Linked DNA regions of Tahibacter amnicola. The main gene of each other region encodes a partner of the protein of the gene in region 2 in a complex. Links are inferred from orthologs where the notes say so. Each region holds a gene or a part of one and is shown on either strand. Other genes may lie near its edges.

Evidence for each region.
Region 1: the proteins of accB (region 2) and accD are in contact, whole or in part, in a solved structure (PDB 8UXZ), measured with the Escherichia coli proteins. The link is inferred for Tahibacter amnicola from one-to-one orthologs.

Annotation. Positions count from the first base shown.
Region 1 is NZ_CP104694.1:5,011,532-5,014,824, forward strand. Bases 1-2,905 are described here. They hold accD (acetyl-CoA carboxylase, carboxyltransferase subunit beta), read right to left. Parts: upstream 1,934-2,905; coding sequence 1,067-1,933; downstream 1-1,066. Other genes in these bases: folC (bifunctional tetrahydrofolate synthase/dihydrofolate synthase), read right to left, coding at 1-1,051; trpA (tryptophan synthase subunit alpha), read right to left, coding at 2,052-2,870. Outside these bases: trpB (tryptophan synthase subunit beta), read right to left, coding at 2,946-3,293.
Region 2 is NZ_CP104694.1:904,637-908,269, forward strand. Bases 353-3,208 are described here. They hold accB (acetyl-CoA carboxylase biotin carboxyl carrier protein), read right to left. Parts: upstream 2,093-3,208; coding sequence 1,613-2,092; downstream 353-1,612. Other genes in these bases: accC (acetyl-CoA carboxylase biotin carboxylase subunit), read right to left, coding at 353-1,599; aroQ (type II 3-dehydroquinate dehydratase), read right to left, coding at 2,140-2,574; N4264_RS03800 (xanthine dehydrogenase family protein molybdopterin-binding subunit), read right to left, coding at 2,669-3,208. In the rest of the region: prmA (50S ribosomal protein L11 methyltransferase), read right to left, coding at 1-69; more of accC, read right to left, coding at 232-352; more of N4264_RS03800, read right to left, coding at 3,209-3,633. UniProt on the Escherichia coli protein: This protein is a component of the acetyl coenzyme A carboxylase complex; first, biotin carboxylase catalyzes the carboxylation of the carrier protein and then the transcarboxylase transfers the carboxyl group to form malonyl-CoA.

The DNA of each region.
Region 1 (3,293 bases), 4.1 Mb from region 2 along the record:
GGTGCCAATGGACAAACCGATCAGCCAGTGGCCGGACGATACCCGCGATGTCCTTGTCCGCCAGCGCACTGAAAACTGCCATCGTCGGCCGGGACGGCTCCTGCGCCAGCCATTCGGCCAGGACGCCGGCGGCCTGGGGGTTGTGGGCGACGTCGATCACCAGCTCGCCGTCACCTACCCGCACGCGTTGCAACCGCCCCGCCACCTGTGCGGCCGCCACGCCCTTGATGATGGCATCGGGCAGGACTGGCATCCGCGACTGCAGCGCATCAACCAGGGCCACCGCTCCGGCAATGTTCTGCGGCTGGCACGGCGCGGCCAGCGCGGGCGGCGGAATCCGGTAGCGGGACGATCCACCGGTCCAATGCCAGCCATCGGCGGCCGGGGTCATCTGGAAGTCAACGCCGGCACGGTGGACCCGTGCTCCTGCCTCGGCCAGCGCCCGGAGCAGGCCGTCTGGTGGATGCGCCTCACTGACGACCGCAATCCGGTCCCGGCGCGCCACACCGGCTTTCTCGCGACCGATCGTGTCGCGGTCATTGCCCAGCCAATCCTGGTGATCCAGCGCAATCGTCGTGACCGCGACCGCATCTGCATCCACGATGTTGACGGCATCCAGACGTCCGCCGAGGCCCACCTCAAGTACGGCGACATCCAGCCCCGCCTGCGCGAAGAGCCACAGTGCGGCCAGCGTGCCGAATTCGAAATAGGTCAGCGGAATCGTTTCGCGCGCCTGCTCGATCTGGTCGAAGGCGGCAATGAGTGATGCGTCGGCGGCGTCCGCGCCATCGACGCGGACGCGCTCGTTGTAGCGCAACAGGTGCGGTGAGGTGTATGCACCTACCCGGTAGCCGGCGGCTGTCCAGATCGCTTCAAGCAGGGCGACGGTCGAACCTTTGCCGTTGGTTCCGGCCACCGTGACGACGGTTGCGGCCGGACGCGGCGCGCCCATGCGGCGCCAGACCTCGCTGGCACGGGCCAGGCCGAGATCGACGCCGAGCGCATGCACCTTCTGCTGGTAATCCAGCCATTCCTGCAGCGAATACGGCACGGCGTCCCCGGTGGATCAGGCGGCAACCCGCGGCTGGCGCATCAGCAGCGCGAGGATGTCGGCCAGTTTGTCGCGGATCTCGCGGCGGTCGACGATGGCGTCGACGGCACCGTGCTCGAGCAGGAATTCCGACCGCTGGAAGCCTTCGGGCAGAGTTTCGCGGACTGTCTGCTCAATCACGCGCGGGCCGGCAAAGCCGATCAGCGCCTTGGGTTCGGCAATGTTGAGGTCACCGAGCATGCCCAGGCTGGCGGAGACGCCGCCGGTCGTCGGGTGCGTCAGCACCGACACATACGGGATGCCCGCCGAACGGAGCCGGGCCAGGGCGGCCGACGTCTTGGCCATCTGCATCAGGGACAGCAGGCCTTCCTGCATCCGGGCGCCACCGGTGGCGGACCAGCACACCAGCGGTACGCGGTCGGCCAGTGCGCGCTCGGCGGCGCGGGTGAACTTCTCGCCAACCACCGACCCCATCGAGCCGCCCATATAGGTGAACTCGAAAGCCACGCCCACCAGCGGGCGGCCCTTGAGCTGGCCGCGCATGGCGATCAGGGCATCTTTCTCGCCGGTCTGCTTCTGTGCGGCGACGATGCGGTCCTTGTAGCGCTTGGAATCCTTGAACTTCAGCGTATCGACGGGCTCGAGGTCGGCAAACAGCTCCTCGGTGGTGCCATCGTCGAAGAAGGCGTTGAGCCGCTTGCGCGCCAGGATCGCGTGGTGATGACCGCACTGCGGGCACACTTCCAGATTGCGTTCCAGCTCGGGACGGTAGAGGACAGCCGCACAACCATCGCACTTTTCCCACAACCCTTCGGGCACCTTGCCTTTGCTCGTGCCCTGGGTACGGATGCGCGACGGCATCAATTTCGAAAGCCAGCTCATAGCATCGATTCTCCGTGTCGGCGCGGTCCACGCGACCATCGCCCGTTGCGACCCGAAGGGATCGCGCCAGCAGGCAGCGACCCCAATCCGACACCCATTCTACCTGGGTCCGGTCCGCTCAGGCGGCGTCGGCGCCCTCGACCGCATCGAGGGCGGTCCGGATCGGCGCCAGGAACTCGGTCGCGCGCCGGCAGGCCTCGACCGCCGATTCGCTGCCGGCAATCGTTTCCACCAGGGCGCTGCCGATCACCACGGCGTCTGCAAACTGCGCGATCGCCGCCGCCGAGGCCGCATCCTTCACGCCAAAGCCGACAGCGACCGGGGTACGGGCACGGGTGCGGATCGCGGCCACCTTCTCGCGCACCGCCTCGGTGCTCAGTCGTGCCGCCCCGGTAATGCCCGCAAAGGAGACGTAGTACAGGAAGCCCTGCGCCGTGTTGCAGATTGACTCCAGGCGCGCCGCATCGGTCGTGGGCGCCGCCAGGAAAATCTGGTTCAGCCCGGCATCGCGCAGAGGGGCGGCGGTGTCGAGCTCTTCCACCGGGCAATCCACCAGCAGCACGCCATCGACTCCGGCCTGGCGGGCGTCGCGGGCAAAACGCTCGAAGCCGTATATCTCGATCGGATTGAGGTATCCCATCAGGACAATCGGCGTGGCCGCGTCAGAGCGACGGAATTCAGCCACCCATTCGAGGATGCGGCGCAGGCCCACACCCTTCGCAAGAGCGCGCTCATTAGCGTGCTGGATCACCGGGCCATCGGCCATCGGGTCGGAGAACGGCACGCCCAGTTCGATGAGGTCGGCGCCCGCGGCGACCAGCGCATGCATCAGCGCCACGGTCGCATCAGGCAGTGGGTCGCCGCCGGTCACGAACGGAATGAGTCCGCGACGGCGCGCGGCGGCCAGTTCGGCAAAACGTTGATCAATTCGGTTCATCGGCGCGCGTACATCCGCTGAAGAGACAAGTGTGTCAGCGCCGGCCCCGGGCTTCCACCGGCGCCGACCTGGGGGTCAAAGCGTGAGGCCTTCGCGGCGGGCAATAGTATGAACGTCCTTGTCACCACGCCCGGACAGGTTCACCAGCACCAACTGGTCACGCGGCAGTTCGCGCGCCAGCTTGATGCCCTGGGCAATGGCGTGGCTCGATTCGAGCGCAGCCAGGATGCCCTCGGTGCGGGCCAGCTCGTGGAACGCAGCCAGTGCCTCGTCGTCGGTGATACCCAGGTACTTCGCCCGGCCCGTATCCTTGAGATAGGCATGCTCCGGACCGACGCCGGGATAATCCAGCCCGGCCGACACGGAGTGCGTCTCGATGATCTGGCCGTCGTCGTCGCTGATGACATAGGTGCGATTGCCATG
Region 2 (3,633 bases):
GTTGAGCGCCGATTCGATGCGTTCCTGCTGATCAGCGTGGAGGGTCAGCGAGAGTTCGATCCATGGCATGGCAGTGGGGCTCTTGATGTTGCGCGATCCGTGCGAAGAACGTGCCGGAGTTGTCGGGTGAGGTGGTATGCGGGCGGGGATGGCGCGCATTGTGGCCCGAATGGCGCTGTCTGGCGACCGTTCGGCGAAGTTCGCTTCGCCGCACGGTCGCCAGACAAATCGTCAGCCCAGGGTGATGCCTTTCTCGCGCTGCTCGGCGATGCGCTTCTCCAGATAATGGATGTTCTGGCCGCCGGTCTGGAAGCCGACGTCGGCCATGATGCGCTGCTGCAGTGGAATGTTCGTCTTGACGCCGTCGATCACCATCTCGGCCAGCGCCAGGCGCATGCGCGCGATGGCGGTCGCGCGGTCGCGTCCGTGCACGATCAGCTTGCCGATCATCGAATCGTAGTTCGGCGGGATGCGGTAGCCGTCATAGATGTGCGTGTCCAGGCGTACACCGGGGCCGCCGGCACCCAGGAAGCGCTTGACCGTGCCGGGGCTCGGCATGAAGGTTTCCGGATCTTCCGCGTTGATGCGGCACTCGATCGCATGGCCGGTCAGGCGGATGTCTTCCTGGCGGATCGACAGCTTCTCGCCCGCGGCGATCAGCAGTTGCTCACGGACCAGGTCGATGCCCGTCACCAGTTCGGTCACCGGGTGCTCCACCTGGATGCGCGTATTCATCTCGATGAAGTAGAAGCGACCGGCCTCGAACAGGAACTCGAAGGTGCCCGCGCCGCGATAGCCGATGCGCAGGCAGGCCTCCACGCAGACCCGGCCGATCTCGGCGCGCTGTTCGTCGCTGATGCCAGGTGCTGGCGCCTCTTCGACGACCTTCTGGTGGCGCCGCTGCATCGAGCAGTCGCGTTCGCCCAGGTGAATGGCATTGCCCTGGCCGTCAGCCAGCACCTGGATCTCGATGTGGCGCGGATTCTCGAGAAACTTCTCCATGTACACCATGTCGTTGCCGAACGCTGCCTTGGCCTCGGACTTGGTCATGGTGATGGCGTTATGCAGATGCGCCTCGGTGTGGACCACGCGCATGCCGCGGCCGCCGCCGCCGCCCGCCGCCTTGACGATCACCGGATAGCCGATGTCGCGGGCGATGCGGCCGTTCTCGATCGGATCGTCGCCCAGCGGGCCGCCGGAACCGGGCACGCAGGGCACGCCAGCCGCCTTCATGGCCTTGATCGCCTCGACCTTGTCGCCCATCAGGCGGATCACGCCCGGCGTCGGGCCGATGAAGATGAAGCCGGATTTCTCCACGCGCTCGGCGAAGTCGGCATTCTCGGACAGAAAGCCGTAGCCCGGGTGGATCGCCTGGGCGTCGGTCACTTCGGCCGCGGCGATGATCGCCGGCACGTTCAGGTAGCTTTCCGCCGCCGGCGCAGGACCGATGCAGACGGATTCATCCGCCATGCCGACGTGCTTGAGGTTGCGGTCGACCGTGGAATGCACGGCCACCGTCTTGATGCCCAGGGCGTGGCAGGCACGCAGCACGCGCAGGGCGATTTCGCCGCGATTGGCGATGACGACTTTGTCGAGCATGGCGATATCCCGCTCAGCCGATGACGAAGAGCGGTTCGTCGAACTCGATCGGCTGGCCGTTGCTGGCCAGGACTGCCACGACCGTGCCGCTGATGTCGGCCTCGATCTGGTTGAACATCTTCATCGCTTCGATGATGCCCAGCGTATCGCCGGCCTTGACCTGCTGCCCGACCTTCACGAACGCCGGTGCGTCGGGATTGGGCGAGGCGTAGAAGGTGCCGACCATCGGCGAACGGACGACGTGGCCTTCCGGCAGCGTCTTGCCCGAGGCCGCCGGTGCCGCCGGTTCGGATGCCGCGGGAGCGGACTGGCCGGCCCGGTGCTGCTCGACGTGAACGTGGGTCACCGGCTGCTGCGGCGCGGCCATGACCGGCACGGCCCCGCGCGGCATGCGCGACAGGCGGACGACTTCTTCACCTTCCTTGATTTCCAGTTCGGCCAGATTCGACTCTTCCAGGATGTCGATCAGCTTCTTGATTTTGCGCAAGTCCACGGACGGATCCTCACGGGTGCGGACAACAGGGATGGAATGGGGTGTGATCAGAGCCGGCGCAGCGCTGCTTCCAGCGCCAGCCGGTAGCTGTCGGCGCCGAAACCGGCGATGACACCCACGGCGATATCCGAGAAATACGAGTGATGACGGAATGGTTCGCGCGCGTGCACGTTCGAAAGGTGCAGTTCGATGAACGGCAGGGCGACTGCCAGCAGCGCGTCGCGCAGGGCCACGCTGGTGTGCGTGAACGCCGCCGGATTGAACAGGATGAAGGCCGTGCCATCGGCCCGGGCCGCATGAATGCGATCGATCAGCGCATGCTCGGCGTTGGACTGGAAGCTTTCCAGCTCGTGACCGGCAGCCTGCGCGGAGGTGATCAGATCACCTACGATCGTCGCCAGCGTGGCATGGCCATAGGTTTCCGGCTCGCGCGTGCCGAGCAGGTTCAGATTCGGTCCGTGCAGCAACAGGATTCTGGCCACAGCAGCGCTCCAGGGCCGGTCATCCGGCCGGCAAGGAGCGCAAGTCTGCGCTTCGCCGCTTATCTTGTCTATATCGACGACGTTTGCCGATGTTTTACAGGGCGAGGACATTTCCCAGCGGCAGGTCGCGGTGGCGGCGACCGGTAGCGGCTGCGATGGCGTTGGCCAGCGCCGGCGCCACCACCGGGGTTGCCAGCTCCCCGGCGCCCGTCGGTGGCGCGCTCGACGCGAGGATGTGGACCCGAACTGGGACCGCTTCGGCCATTCGCAAGAGGCGGTATTGATGAAAGTTGCTCTGTTCCGCGCCGTCCGGCGTCAGCGCGATCCGACCGTAGAGCGCGTCGGAAAGTCCGTAGAGCACGCCACCTTCGATCTGTTGCCGCAGAAGGTCGGCATGGATCACGCGGCCGCAATCGACCACGGCGTCGAACCCGACCAGCCGGACGGTGTCGTTGCCGGCCACGGTCACCCGCGCGGCCAGGGCGACGAAGGATCCGCGCATCGCCGCGCAGGCATGGCCGGCGATGACGCCTTCCGCGTGCGTGCGGGCCAGTTCGTCGCGCAGCCGGCGCAACACACGGTCCAGGCCGGCGCGGTCGTGATCGCGCGTGGAGGGCGGGCCGGAGTGGTCCGGCTGGTGATCGATCAGGGCCAGTTGCAGGGCAATCGGATCCAGGCCGCGCCGCAGCGCGATCTCGCCGATCGCGCTCTGGATCGCAAACACCAGGTGCCAACTGGCGACCGAGCGCTGCCAGGCCACGCGGACCGGCGCCTTCACTGCGGCGGCGTGGAAACGCTGCCGTGCGACGCGGTAAGGAAAGGCGCGCAGTTCCTCCAGTTCCCAGTCCGCATGGCGCGTCGCCGCCGGGTCCTCCACGGTGGCGACACTGGCGAACGCGACCCGGTGGTCCCACCGCTGCGGGCGTCCCTCGGCGTCCAGCGTGATCGCCAGCTGCTGCCGGCTGGCGGGGCGGAAGTAGCCGCGACTGAACTCGTCCTCCCGCCGCCACAGCACCTGCACCGGCCAGGCCACCTGCCTGGCCAGCAGCGCCGCTTCGA